One region of the Kitasatospora sp. UYEF31 genome, then DNA from elsewhere that is predicted to be linked to it. Evidence: riboswitches for the same ligand, from Rfam matches in the RefSeq annotation. Region 1 holds a riboswitch; each other region holds the start of a gene.
The links. A riboswitch is a leader RNA that binds a small molecule or an ion and turns the genes downstream of it on or off. The one in region 1 is predicted to bind cobalamin.
Positions count from the first base shown of each region.

Region 2: linked by a shared signal. The riboswitch ahead of AC0Z36_RS13005 (energy-coupling factor ABC transporter permease) and the one ahead of AC0Z36_RS24665 (ribonucleoside-diphosphate reductase subunit alpha) in region 1 are both predicted to bind cobalamin.
Region 3: linked by a shared signal. The riboswitch ahead of cobI (precorrin-2 C(20)-methyltransferase) and the one ahead of AC0Z36_RS24665 (ribonucleoside-diphosphate reductase subunit alpha) in region 1 are both predicted to bind cobalamin.
Region 4: linked by a shared signal. The riboswitch ahead of cobN (cobaltochelatase subunit CobN) and the one ahead of AC0Z36_RS24665 (ribonucleoside-diphosphate reductase subunit alpha) in region 1 are both predicted to bind cobalamin.

Region 1 is NZ_JBXAWK010000062.1:29,311-32,512, forward strand. Features, by position in the region: gene AC0Z36_RS24665 (ribonucleoside-diphosphate reductase subunit alpha) at 1-1,853, opposite strand, end outside; cobalamin riboswitch at 1,954-2,184, opposite strand; gene AC0Z36_RS24670 (MFS transporter) at 2,386-3,202, shown strand, end outside.
Region 2 is NZ_JBXAWK010000021.1:4,091-7,292, forward strand. Features, by position in the region: gene AC0Z36_RS13000 (hypothetical protein) at 36-407, opposite strand; cobalamin riboswitch at 643-870, shown strand; gene AC0Z36_RS13005 (energy-coupling factor ABC transporter permease) at 1,065-1,745, shown strand; gene AC0Z36_RS13010 (energy-coupling factor ABC transporter substrate-binding protein) at 1,742-2,140, shown strand; gene cbiQ (cobalt ECF transporter T component CbiQ) at 2,150-2,875, shown strand; gene AC0Z36_RS13020 (energy-coupling factor ABC transporter ATP-binding protein) at 2,866-3,202, shown strand, end outside.
Region 3 is NZ_JBXAWK010000002.1:190,413-193,614, reverse strand. Features, by position in the region: gene AC0Z36_RS01885 (DUF4234 domain-containing protein) at 134-793, shown strand; cobalamin riboswitch at 953-1,124, shown strand; gene cobI (precorrin-2 C(20)-methyltransferase) at 1,308-2,075, shown strand; gene cobM (precorrin-4 C(11)-methyltransferase) at 2,072-2,881, shown strand; gene AC0Z36_RS01870 (cobalt-precorrin-5B (C(1))-methyltransferase) at 2,878-3,202, shown strand, end outside.
Region 4 is NZ_JBXAWK010000091.1:6,626-9,827, forward strand. Features, by position in the region: gene AC0Z36_RS27860 (cobyric acid synthase) at 1-1,268, shown strand, start outside; cobalamin riboswitch at 1,283-1,435, shown strand; gene cobN (cobaltochelatase subunit CobN) at 1,475-3,202, shown strand, end outside.

The DNA.
Region 1 (3,202 bases):
GGCTCGATGCACTCGTACGCGCCGGCGATGGACGCGATCGTGGCGGTGGGCGCGATGGCGATCATCAGCGAGTTGCGCAGGCCGTGGGTCGCGACGAGCCCGCGGACCTGCGCCCAGCGCTCCGTCTGGGTGGGCGTGACACCGTCCCACAGGTCGGGCTGGAGCCGGCCGCGCGCGGCGTGGGTCTGGTCGTACGCCGGGTGCGGTCCGAACTCCTTCGCCAGCTCGGTCGAGGACTCAAGAGCCGTCAGGTAGATCTCTTCGGAGATCCGGGTGGACAGCTCGCGTGCCTCAGCCGAGTCGAACGCCAGACGCAGTTGGAAGAACACGTCCTGCAGGCCCATGAGGCCCAGGCCGATGGGCCGCCACTTGGGGTTGGACGCGGCGGCCTGGCCGGTCGGGTAGTAGTTGATGTCGATGACACGGTCGAGGAAGACGACGGCCGTACGGACGGTCCGGCGCAGCTTGTCCCAGTCGATTCCGCCGTCGGCCACGTGCGCGGCGAGGTTGACGGAGCCGAGGTTGCAGACCGCCGTCTCACTGTCGCTGGTGACTTCGAGGATCTCCGTGCACAGGTTAGACAGGTGGACCGTGTTGCCCGGTTCGGCCGCCTGGTTGCACGTGCGGTTGGACGCGTCCTTGAAGGTCATCCAGCCGTTGCCGGTCTGCGCCAGGGTGCGCATCATCTTGGCGTAGAGCTCACGGGCGGGCAGCTGCCGGACGAACCGGCCGTCGCGCTCGGCCTGTTCGTAGGCCGTGTCGAACGCCGGGCCCCACAGGTCGGGGAGTTCGGGGATCTCGTTCGGATCGAACAGCGACCAGGCGCCGTCCTCGTCGACCCGCCGCATGAACAGGTCGGGGATCCAGTTGGCGAGGTTCAGGTTGTGGGTGCGCCGGGCGTCCTCGCCGGTGTTCTCCCGCAGTTCGAGGAACTCCAGGATGTCCGGGTGCCAGGGTTCGAGATAGATGGCTGCTGCACCTTTTCTCTTTCCGCCCTGATTGACTGCTTGTACGGATGCGTCGAGGGTGTTCAGCCACGGCACGATGCCGTTCGAGTGCCCGTTCGTCCCGCGGATCAGCGCGCCGCGCGAGCGGACCCGGGACCACGCGACGCCGATGCCGCCGGCGAACTTCGACAGGCGGGCGATGCGCCCGTACATGTCGTAGATCGACTCGATGTTGTCCTGCGGCGAGTCGAGCAGGTAGCAGGAGGACATCTGGGTGTGCCGGGTGCCCGAGTTGAACAGCGTCGGCGAGCTCGGCAGGTAGGCCAGCGACGACAGGAGCCGGTAGAAGTCCACGGCTTCGTCCGCCGTCTTGGACAGCCCGCAGGCGACCCGGAGCAGGAAGTGCTGCGGCGTCTCGACGACTTTGCGGGTGACGGGGTGGCGGAGCAGGTAGCGGTCGTAGACCGTACGCAGGCCGAAGTATTCGAAGCGCCGGTCGCCGTCCGGGTCGACGGCCGCGTCCAGTACGGCGGAGTTCTCCCGTACGAAATCGGCCGTCCCTTCGCCGATCAGGCCCTCGCGGTGGCCGACGGCGATGCCCTGGCTGAAGGTCGCCGCTCCCTGCGAACGGGCTTCGTCCGCGATCGTGCGGGCGAGCAGCCTGGCCGCCAGCCGGGAGTACGCCGGCTCCTCGCCGATGAGCTCGGCGGCGGTGCGGATCGTCAGCTGGTCGAGTTCGTAGGCGGTGGCGCCGTCGTACAGACCGGAGACCGCCTTCTCGGCGACCCGGTACGGGTCGGCCTCGGGGAGGTCGTCGGCCAGCAGCCGGACGGCCTCGGCGAGCGCGTCGGTGTCGACGGGGCCGCTGTCGGCCAGGTGTACGGAACGGGTGCCGGATGTGCGCAGAACTGCGCTGTCCAAGACGGTCACGGCTCTCTCCTCGCGAGCTCGTAATTACGGTGACCACCGCGCAGAACAGTCCAGATCGTCGGCGCGGGCAGCGGGCAGGTCTTCGGACTCACGGGCATGCCGGAGATCGCCGCACATGACGTACGGCGGGTGCTCCGGAGGTCTACTGGCCGTCGCTTCCCGGGGTTGTGTTCCCAGTGCTCTGTTGACGGCGGTCGTTCCCGTTCACCGCTGCGGGGGCAGTCCCGGCTTGCCGGAGGCTGTCGAAGCCCCCTGGGCGCAAGCTCTGCGCCACCGGATTCCCTCTTCGGAGTGCACAAGTGCACTCCTTCGCCGCACTGCCGCCGAGACGGCGGCCGTGCGGACCAGCTACGAGCCAGATCATATATGCAGTGGTGACTCACGTCATGCACCACCAGATGTAGTGGCGGCGCGTGTCGCAGGGCGCATGAGGAATAATGCGCATTACAACTGATGAACCAACCACGTTCATATCACCGTGGTTCATATCAACATGGGGGAACCTGACTTGAGTACAACCGGGGGGATACGTACAGCGGTCCCCACACAGGACAAGTCATCGGTCGCCTCGAAGACCGGTCTCGTCCTCCTGATCATCATCATGGGCTCGCTGACGTACTCCCTCCTCCAGTCGATGCTCGCCCCGGCACTGCCGACGATCACCCGGGAAGTCCACACCTCCACCGAGACCGCGGCCTGGCTGATGACGGCCTATCTGCTGTCCGCTTCGGTGACCACACCGATCCTCGGCCGCCTCGGTGACCTGTACGGCAAGAAGAAGCTCTTCGTCGTGGCGATCGGCGCGCTCGCCGTCGGATCGCTGATCTGCGCGCTGGCCGACTCGATCGACCTGCTGATCACCGGCCGCACCGTCCAGGGCCTGGGCGCCGCCGTCTTCCCCCTGTCGTTCGGCATCATCCGGGACGAGTTCCCGGCCCACAAACGGGCCGCGGCCATCGGCCTGACCTCCGCGGTCATGGGCATCGGCGGCGGCCTGGGCTCGGTCCTGGCCGGCCCGATCGTGGACAACCTGTCGTACCACTGGCTGTTCTGGATCCCGATGATCGTGTGCATCATCACCTCGGTCGCCGCGTGGTTCCTCATCCCCGAGTCGCCGGTGCGGGTGAAGAGCAGCATCAACTGGCTCGGCGCACTCCTGATGTCGGGCGCGCTCGTGTGCCTGATGCTCGGTCTGAGCAAGGGCCGCTCGTGGGGCTGGACGTCCGGCATCACCCTGAGCCTCTTCGCCGGCGCGGTCATCCTCGGCGTGCTGTGGGTCAAGGCCGAACTGCGAACCGACCAGCCGCTGGTCGACATGAAGATCA
Region 2 (3,202 bases), on a different contig from region 1:
GGCGCAGGTCTCCCGGCGCGGGGCCGGGCCCGGGCTCAGACTTCGAGCTCTTCTTCGACACTCTTGAGCTGGTGCCGGGCCATCGCGAGGTTCGCGCGCTGCTTGTCCAGGACCAGGTAGATGAACAGGCCCTTGCCCGCCCGCCCGGTCAGCGGCCGGATCACGTGGTACTGGCCGCCCAGCGTGATGAGGATGTCCTCGATGTGGTCGTTGAGGTTGAGCATCTCCATCGTGCGCATCTTCGCGCGCATCACGTCGGTGTTGCCGGCCGCCGCGACCGTGAGGTCGAGCTCCTTGCCGCCGCCGAGCATCCCCAGGGCCATGCCGCTGGTGTAGTCGACCAGCGCTACACCCTTGGCGCCCTCGATGCCCATCGCGTTCTTGAGTGCCGCTTCCATGTCTGCCATGTCGATGCTCCGCTCCGCGCGTCTGATAGGCCCGTGCTAGGGGCCTGGTGACACCGGCGACCCCTCCGATTCCGGAGCGTACGGTCGGTCCATGGTCACGTTGCCAGCTTTACGACTGAATTTGTCGAAACCGGGTGCAAGGCGTTGCCGATCAGTAAAATGTCGCTTCGGTCCGCACGCCGCCGCCCCGACCGCACGGTGCCACCCCGCCTTGCTCTTGATCAGCCCGCGACGCTACGGTCGCAACCGCCATGGTGCTCGGGAAACCGGTGGGCTGGACAACCTCGTCTACGAGGAGCCTCCAGCCAGTCCGGTGCGGCCCTCGCCACTGTGATCGGGGAGTTCCCCTCCACCCGCACGAACCTGTGCGGAAGCCACTGGACCACGCAAGTCGGTCCGGGAAGGCGGAGGAAGAACGTTACGACCCGTCAGCCAGGAGACCGGCCATGGCAACGGGCAACCGTCAGCAGGTCTCGCCGCCTCGCGACTCCTGACACGGCACCTCGCGTCGTCGCCCGCACACCGACGCCCCGGAAAGGGCGACGGTGCACGGCCGCCAAGCGAGGCACCGCGCCAGAAGCCGCTCCTTGACCGGCGATGCCGACTGACGGTCGCTCTTCCGTCCATCCACGAGGTGTGGGAGAGGGCTTAACAGCCATGCATATCGCCGAGGGTTACCTGCCCTGGGAGCACGCCGCCGCCTGGGGCGTCGCGTCTGCTCCCTTCGTCGTACACGGGGCCCGCGCGCTCAGCCGCGAAGTCCGCCAACGACCTGAGAACACGCTCATGCTCGGCGCGGCCGGAGCGTTCTCGTTCGTCCTGTCCGCACTCAAAATCCCCTCAGTGACCGGAAGTTGCTCGCACCCCACCGGCACGGGACTCGGCGCGATCCTGTTCCGCCCCCCGGTGATGGCCGTGCTCGGCACCATCACCCTGCTGTTCCAAGCACTGCTCCTGGCGCACGGCGGCCTCACGACACTCGGTGCCAACGTCTTCTCGATGGCCATCGCCGGACCGTGGGCCGGATACGGGGCCTACCGCCTCATCCGCCTGGCCGCACCCGAGCGCCCGGGCGGAGCCGCCCGGCTCGATATAGCGGTTTTCGCCGGGGCGTTCACCGCTGACCTGGTCACCTACTGCGTGACCACCGTCCAACTGTCGCTGGCCTTCCCCGACCCCAGCAGCGGATTCCTGGGCGCGATCGGCAAGTTCGGCGCCATCTTCGCCGTCACCCAGATCCCCCTGGCCGTCAGCGAAGGCCTGCTCACCGTCCTGGTCGTCCGCCTGCTCCGGCAGGCCGGGCGCGCCGACGTCCTGGAACCGGCGGTGGCGAAGTGAAGAAGTCCACGAAGATCAACCTGCTGCTCCTGCTCACCGTCGCGTTCCTCGCCGTCCTGCCGCTGCTCATCGGTGCCGCGGACGGCCACGAGGAGCCGTTCACCGGCGCCGACACCAAAGCCACCTCGGCGATCACCGAGAACAAACCGGACTACGAGCCCTGGTTCAGCCCGCTCTACGAACCGCCGTCCGGTGAGATCGAGTCCGGCCTCTTCGCGCTCCAGGCCGCCGTCGGCGCAGGTGTGGTGGGCTACTTCCTCGGTGTGGTCCGCACTAAGAAGCGCCTGGCGGACGCGGCAGACCCCCTGAAGACCGACGTCGTACGGGTCGACCAACCGCGCGCCGAAGCTCCCGGCACGGTGGACACCGGGTCCGCCGTACGAGCGAACCCGTAGTAGACGGCGATGCTGCCGATCGATGCGGCGGCCCACGCGAGTCCGTGGCGCCGCCGCAACCCCCTGGACAAAGCCGTACTCGCGTTCGGACTGCTCGGCTCCGCACTGGTGTCCACCGCCGCCGCGCTGCTCGCCGGAACAGCCGCCGTACTCCTGCTCCTCATCGCCGCCAGGGTCCCGCCGGTCCGGCTCTGGAAGGCGGCCCGCGCACCGCTCGGATTCGCCGTCACCGGCGCGGTCACCCTCCTCGTCTCCATCGGCGCCCACGGCGTCGGCTACGCCCCCGACGGAGCCCGGCACGCCGCCGAACTCCTCGCCCGCACCGTCGCAGCCTCCCTGTGCGTACTCCTGTTCGCCTTCACCACACCCCTGTCCGACGTACTCCCACGCCTCACCCGGATCGGCGTCCCCGCCCCCGTCGTCGACGTCGCCGCGGTGATGTACCGCATGGTCTTCCTGCTCCTCGACACGACAGGCCGCATCCACCAGGCCCAGGCCGGACGACTCGGCCACCAGACCCGCCGCGCCCAGCTCCGCGCCACCGCGGGCACCGGCGCCACCGTGCTCCTCCACGCCTTCGCCCGCGCCGAACGCCTCCAGACCGGCCTGGCCGGACGCGGCTACGAAGGCTCCCTGCGCGTACTCGTCGACAACCACCCCGCGTCCCCGCGCTTCATCACCGCATCCGTCGGCCTCACCGCCGCCCTCGTCTGTCTGGCCGTCACATGCTTCTGAGACTCCACCGCGCCGGCTACCGCTACGACCAGGGGCCCGACGTGTTCACCGAACTGACCCTGGACGTCCCGGAAGGCCGTACCCTCGCCCTCCTCGGCCCCAACGGCAGCGGAAAGACAACCCTCCTGCGGCTGCTCACCGGAAGCCACCAGCCTTCTGGCGGCACCCTCGAACTCGACAACGAAGCCGTCACCTACGACCGCAAAGGCCTCACCCGCCTGCGCCGCGCCGTGCAACTCGTCTTCCAGGACCCCGACGACCAACTGTTCTCCGCCGACGTCGCGCAGGACGTCTCCTTCGGCCCGCTCAACCTCGGCCTGGACGAGG
Region 3 (3,202 bases), on a different contig from region 1:
GTCCGAACGGTGTTCGCGTCCGGACCCCCATCCCTTCACCCGCGCCATCGGTCGTCGGCATGCCCTGACTTCGGTGATCGGCCGACGGAGGGTGCGGCACGGACCGGGTCGCTCCGCTCCGGAAGAAGTGACGATGAGTCAGCCGTCCTACCCCGGCCCCCTTGAGGCCAACGGGCAGCAGTCGTACCCGCAGCAGGGCGGGCCGTACGGCCAGCCCTATCCGCAAGCGGGGACGCAGTCGTACCCGCAGCCCGGCGGGTACCCCGGCATGGAGCCGGGGGCGGTCCCGCAGTTCGCTGGACGGCCACTGGGCATGGTCCGGGGTGTGTTCGCGGTGTGGGGTCTTTCGATGATCACCTTCGGCGTCTACCTCCTCGTGTGGACCTACAAGGTCAACCGCGAAGTCCGTGACTTCGCCGCACCGTACGTCCAGGTCAACCCGGCGGGCGCGGTGTGGGCCTCGATCCTGGTGCCGGTGGGCTGCATGCTCGGGGGCATCGTCCCGGGTGCCGTCCTGATCGGCGTCGGGGACGGTACGCCGGTGCTGCAGGCCGTCGGCGGGCTCCTGATCGTCGCCGGCTACATCGGGGGGATCGCCGCGATGTGCGTCCTCTGGGCCCGGACAGGCGGCCGGATCAAGATCGCCCAGCAGTTCGGCTGGCAGCAGGGCACCTGCTCGGGCGCCGTCGGTGTGGTGCTCCACATGATGGCCTTCGGTACGGGCATCTGCTACTACCAGTCGCAGCTGAACCAGCTGTGGCTCGCGCACGGCGCGAACCGGTACGCCCAGTAACGCGGACCCGCCTCCTACTCCCCACCGCCCGGCCCGCACTTGTCGCGGGCCGGGCTGTTCCGCTGGAGCCGTCCTGTGATGTCACCCACCGGACAACCGGGGCACCCCCTTTGACGTGGCCGGAAGCCGTGTGGTCGGATGGCGCTCGCGACAGCGGTGGAGGAATCCGGTCCAGGGGAACCCTGGGAATCCGGAGCGGTCCCGCCACTGTGACCGGAAAGTGGACCCCCGGGGCGGAATGCAGGCCACGGCTGCGGAAGCGGCTGGAAGGCCGGGGGCGAGCGCTGGTCCGTCATCCGTGACGGTCCGTGACCCGGAAGCCAGGACACTCCTGCCGTCGCACCGTTCGCCTGTCGCGGACCGCGTCAGGGGTACGGCTGTCCACTCCGGTGGAGGGACGCACCCCCACGGCGTCGCCGCGCCGTATTTCCATTTCACCCGTGGGCGTGGACCCTCTGGAGGCTCTGATGACCGTGCTCTGCCCTGCCCTACCGCCGCACGCGCTGACCCCCCGGTGAGCGGCACCCCGCCCACCCTCATCGGTGTCGGCGTCGGCCCCGGCGACCCCGAACTGGTGACGGTCAAGGGCGTGCGCGTCCTGCGGGAAGCCGACGTGGTCCTGGTGCCGGTCATGGAGACGGGCCCAGGGGAGTCGGCACTGTCGGGTCGCGCCGAAGCGACGGTCCGCGAGTACGTCGACGCCGACCGCATCACCCGGGTCGTCTTCGCCCTCAACGACCGCGGCGGCGTCACCGACCGCCGCACCCGGGCGTGGGACGCGGCAGCCCGCACCGTCGTGGACGCCTTCGCCGGCGGTGCGCGGACCGTGGCTTTCGCCACCATCGGCGACCCCAATGTGTACTCCACCTTCGGATACCTGGCCCAGACCGTGCGAGAACTGGTCGCCGGCGTCGTGGTCGGGACCGTCCCGGGCATCACCGCCATGCAGGACCTCGCAGCCCGCTCCGGCACCGTGCTGTGCGAGGGCAACGAAACCCTCGCGCTCTTCCCGATGCCGGCCGGGCTCGACGGCTTCCGGCAGGCCCTTGAGGTCTTCGACACCGTCGTCGCGTACAAGGGCGGCCGGTGGATGCCCGAGATGCTGGAGATCGTCAAGGCCGAAGACCGGCTCGACGACGCGGTGTTCGGCGCCAGGCTCGGCCTGGCGGACGAAGACGTCCGGGCCGCCGGACAGGTGGACGGCAGCGCGCCGTACCTTTCGACACTGATCGTCCCCGCCAGGCGGGACCGACGCGGAGGCAAACTGTGCCAGGGCGAGTGACCTTTGTCGGAGCCGGACCCGGCGCCGCCGACCTGCTGACCTTCCGTGCCGCGCGGGCCATCGCCGCCGCCGACATCGTCGTGTGGGCCTCCTCGCTGGTCCAGGAGGAGATCCTCGAACACGCCCGCCCGGGGGCGGAGATCATCGACTCGGCCGCACTCCCGATGGAGGGCGTCCTGCCGCTGTACGAACGGGCGGTCCGCGACGGGCTGAACATCGCCAGGGTGCACTCCGGTGACCCCTCCCTGTGGGGCGCGGTGCAGGAACAGCTGGACCGGTGCCGGTCGCTCGGCCTCGACGTCGAGATCATCCCCGGGGTGTCCGCGTTCAGCGCCGTCGCCGCCATCGTCGGACGCGAACTGACGATCCCCGAGGTCGCGCAGTCGGTCATCCTCACCCGCCTGGGCGGCGGGAAGACACCGATGCCGCCGAAGGAGTCGGTCCGCGAGTTCGCGAAGCACGGCACGACGATGGCCGTGTTCCTGTCGGCGGCCCGCTCCGGCCAGCTCGCGGAGGAACTGACCGACGGCGGCTACGCGGCGGAGACCCCCGTGGTCATCGCCCACCGGGCCACCTGGCCGGACGAACTCGTCGTGCACTGCACAGTCGGCACCCTGGAGGCCACAGTCAAGGAGCACCGCCTGTGGAAGCAGACGCTGTTCCTCGTCGGCGACGCGCTGGGCTCCCACGGCACCCGTTCGCACCTCTACCACCCCGGTCACTTCCACACCTTCCGCAAGGCCGAGCGCGGCGCCCGGCGGATCCTGCGCACCGGCGGCGCGGGGGCCCCCGTCGAGCCGTCATGACCGGCGGCCCCGGCGAGGACGGCCCCGCTCCGGACGCCTCCGGAGCCGGCAGTCCCGGACCGGACGTCCCCGGCGTCGACCGGCGCAATCCCGAACTCACCGAGCCCGACCTGCCGCGCACGATGAAGGTGCGGCAGAAGGCGCTGCGCACCGGCTGGACCACCGGGTCCTGCGCGTCGGCCGCGGCGAAGGCCGCCACCCAGATGCTGGCCACCGGCACCCCGCCGCCGTGGGTGGAGATCGCCCTGCCGTCCGGACGGCGAATCACCTTCGCCGTCGAACGCTGCGAGGCACTGCGCCCCGGACGCACCCAGGCCGTTG
Region 4 (3,202 bases), on a different contig from region 1:
GGAACAACAGCGCCCAGGTCGTGCTCCTGGGCAAGCCCTTCGCCGACGTCGGCGCGCTCAACTACCACGAGCTGAAGCCCAGACTCTTCGAAACCGTGCTCGAATCCCTGGCCGACCTGCGGTCCCGCTACGACGTGGTCATCTGCGAAGGCGCCGGCAGTCCCGCCGAGATCAACCTGCGGGACCGCGACATCACCAACATGGGCCTGGCCCGGGCGGCGGACCTGCCGGTCCTGGTGGTCGGGGACATCGACCGGGGCGGGGTGTTCGCGGCGATGTACGGCACACTCGCGCTGCTCTCCCGTGAGGACCAGGCGTTGCTGAGCGGATTCATCGTCAACAAGTTCCGCGGTGACGTCCGGCTGCTCGAACCCGCGCTGACACAAATCGACAAACTGACAGGCCGCCCTGTGCTCGGCGTCCTGCCGTTCCTGCACGGCCTGTGGCTCGACGTCGAGGACTCCCTGGCCCTGGAAGCCGACAGGGGCGCGCCCGTGCCGCCGCTGGGCGCGGACATCCTGCGGATCTGCGTCGTCCGCCTCCCGCACATCAGCAACTTCACCGACATCGACGCCCTGTCGGTCGAACCGGGCGTCGTCGTACGGTTCGTCAGCTCGCCCGCCGAGATAGCCGACGCCGACCTGGTGGTGCTCCCCGGCAGCCGGGCCACGGTGTCCGACCTGGCCTGGCTGCGCGAACGCGGCCTGGACGCGGCGCTGGCCCGCCGCGCCGCGGCCGGTCTTCCGGTGTACGGGATCTGCGGCGGCTACCAGATGCTCGCCCGTACGATCGAAGACGATGTCGAGAGCAAGGCGGGCACCGTCGACGGCCTCGGCCTGCTGCCGGTCCGGGTCCGGTTCGCCACTGCCAAAACCCTCGCCCGGCCGTCCGGTTTCGCCGACGGCCAGCCGGTCGCGGCCTACGAGATCCACCACGGAACCGTCTCCGTCGACGGCGGCGAACCCCTGTTCACCACCGCCGACGGAACCCCCGTCGACGGCTGCCGCGACGGCGCGACCTGGGGAAGCCTGTGGCACGGGGCGCTGGAGAACGACGGTTTCCGCCGCGACGTCCTGGCACATGTCGCCCGTACGGCCGGCCGGGACTTCACCGTCTCACCGGACACCTCGTTCGAGGCCGCGCGCCAGGAACGCCTGGACGCGCTCGGCGATCTTGTCACCGCGCACCTCGACAACGCGGCGGTGGACCGGCTGATCACGCGGGGGGCCCCGGCCGGAATGCCGTTCGTGCCGCCGGGCGTCGTGTAGAAACACCCCCGTCTGCCAGGATGAGCCCCGACGGCCGCGCAGGAACCCGGTGCGCAGTGTTTGATTCTTCATTCGCTGCGCTCATGAAGCCGGGACGGTCCCGCCACTGTGAGACGCGCACCATCCGGTGACGTCGAGTCAGGAACTGCCGCCGTCGCACACCCACCAGCATCTGACGGGGCGCGGACCCCGAGGGAGGACCTGCGATGGCGCGCGTCCTGTTGTTGTCCACCGCCGACACCGAGCTGCTCGCCGCGGCCGGGTCCCACGCCGACTGGCGTACGGCGAACCCGGCTTCGGTAGACCCGGCGGAGGTCCCCGGCCTCGTCCGCGACGTGCGGATAGCCGTCGTCCGGCTCCTCGGCGGACGACGGACCTGGGCGGCCGGGCTCGACGCACTCCTGGCCACCGGCGTGCCAACCGTCGTCCTCGGCGGCGAGTCCGAACCGGACGCCTCGCTCATGGCAATGTCCACCGTGCCGTCCGGAGTCGCCGGGGAAGCCCTCGCCTACCTGGTCGAAGGCGGTACGGCCAACCTGGCCGAGCTGCACGCCTTCCTCACCGACACGGTGCTGCTCACCGGGGTCGGCTTCGCCGCCCCGCAGTCGATGCCCGAGTACGGACTGCACGGCGCGTACGCCGCCGACCCGGACCGGCCGACCGTCGGAATCGTGTTCTACCGGGCCCACGAGCTGTCCGGGAACACCGCCTTCATCGCGACCCTGTGCGAGGCGATCGAAGCCGCCGGGGCGAACGCCCTTCCGGTGTACTGCGGTTCGCTGCGCGGACTGAGCAGCGGGGGCGCGGGCGGCCTGGTCGAAATCCTCGGCCGGGCCGACGTGCTGATCGCGACCGTCCTGGCCGGTGGCGGCCAGACCGCCACCGACGCCGTCGCGGGCGGCGACGAGGACGCCTGGGACGTGGGCGCGCTGGCCGCGCTGGACATCCCCGTCATCCAGGGCCTGTGCCTGACCAGCACCCGCGCCGTCTGGGAGGCGTCCGCGGCGGTCTCCCCGATGGACGCGGCGATGCAGGTCGCCATCCCCGAGTTCGACGGCCGCCTGATCTCCGTCCCGTTCAGCTTCAAGGAACTCAACGGCGACGGCATCGCGGTGTACACGGCCGACCCCGAGCGGGCCGCCCGGGTCGCCGGTACGGCCGTACGGCACGCGAAACTTCGGCACCTGCCGAACGCGGACAAGAAGCTCGCGATCGTGCTGTCGTCCTACCCGACCAAGCACTCCCGGGTCGGCAACGCCGTCGGTCTCGACACCCCCACCTCGGCGGTGCTGCTCTTCCGCGCCCTTGAGGACGCCGGCTACGACCTCGGCGCGGACACCTCACTCTGGCGGGCGCACGAGGACGGCGACGCGCTGATCCACGCCCTGATCGCGGCCGGCGGCCACGACCTCGAATGGCTGACGGAGGAACAGCTCGCGCTGGCCCCCGCGCGGGTGCCGCTCAAGCACTACCAGCAGTGGTTCGACCGGCTCCCCGAAACGTTGCGCGCCCCGATGCTGGAGCACTGGGGACCCCCGCCTGGAAGTCTGTATGTCGACAACGGCGACATCGTGCTCGCCTCGCTGACCTTCGGCAACGCCGTCCTGATGATCCAGCCGCCGCGCGGCTTCGGCGAGAACCCGGTCGCGATCTACCACGACCCCGACCTGCCGCCGTCGCACCACTACCTCGCCGCCTACCGCTGGCTCGAATCCCCGGTCTCCGACGGCGGGTTCGGCGCGGACGCGGTCATCCACTGCGGCAAGCACGGCACCCTGGAGTGGCTGCCAGGCAAGGGCCTGGGCCTCGCCCGCGACTGCGCCCCCGACGCCGTCCTGGGCGACCTGCCGTTCATCTACCCGTTCATCGTCAACGACCCGGGGGAGGGCACCCAGGCCAAGCGCCGCGCCCACGCCACCGTCGTCGACCACCTC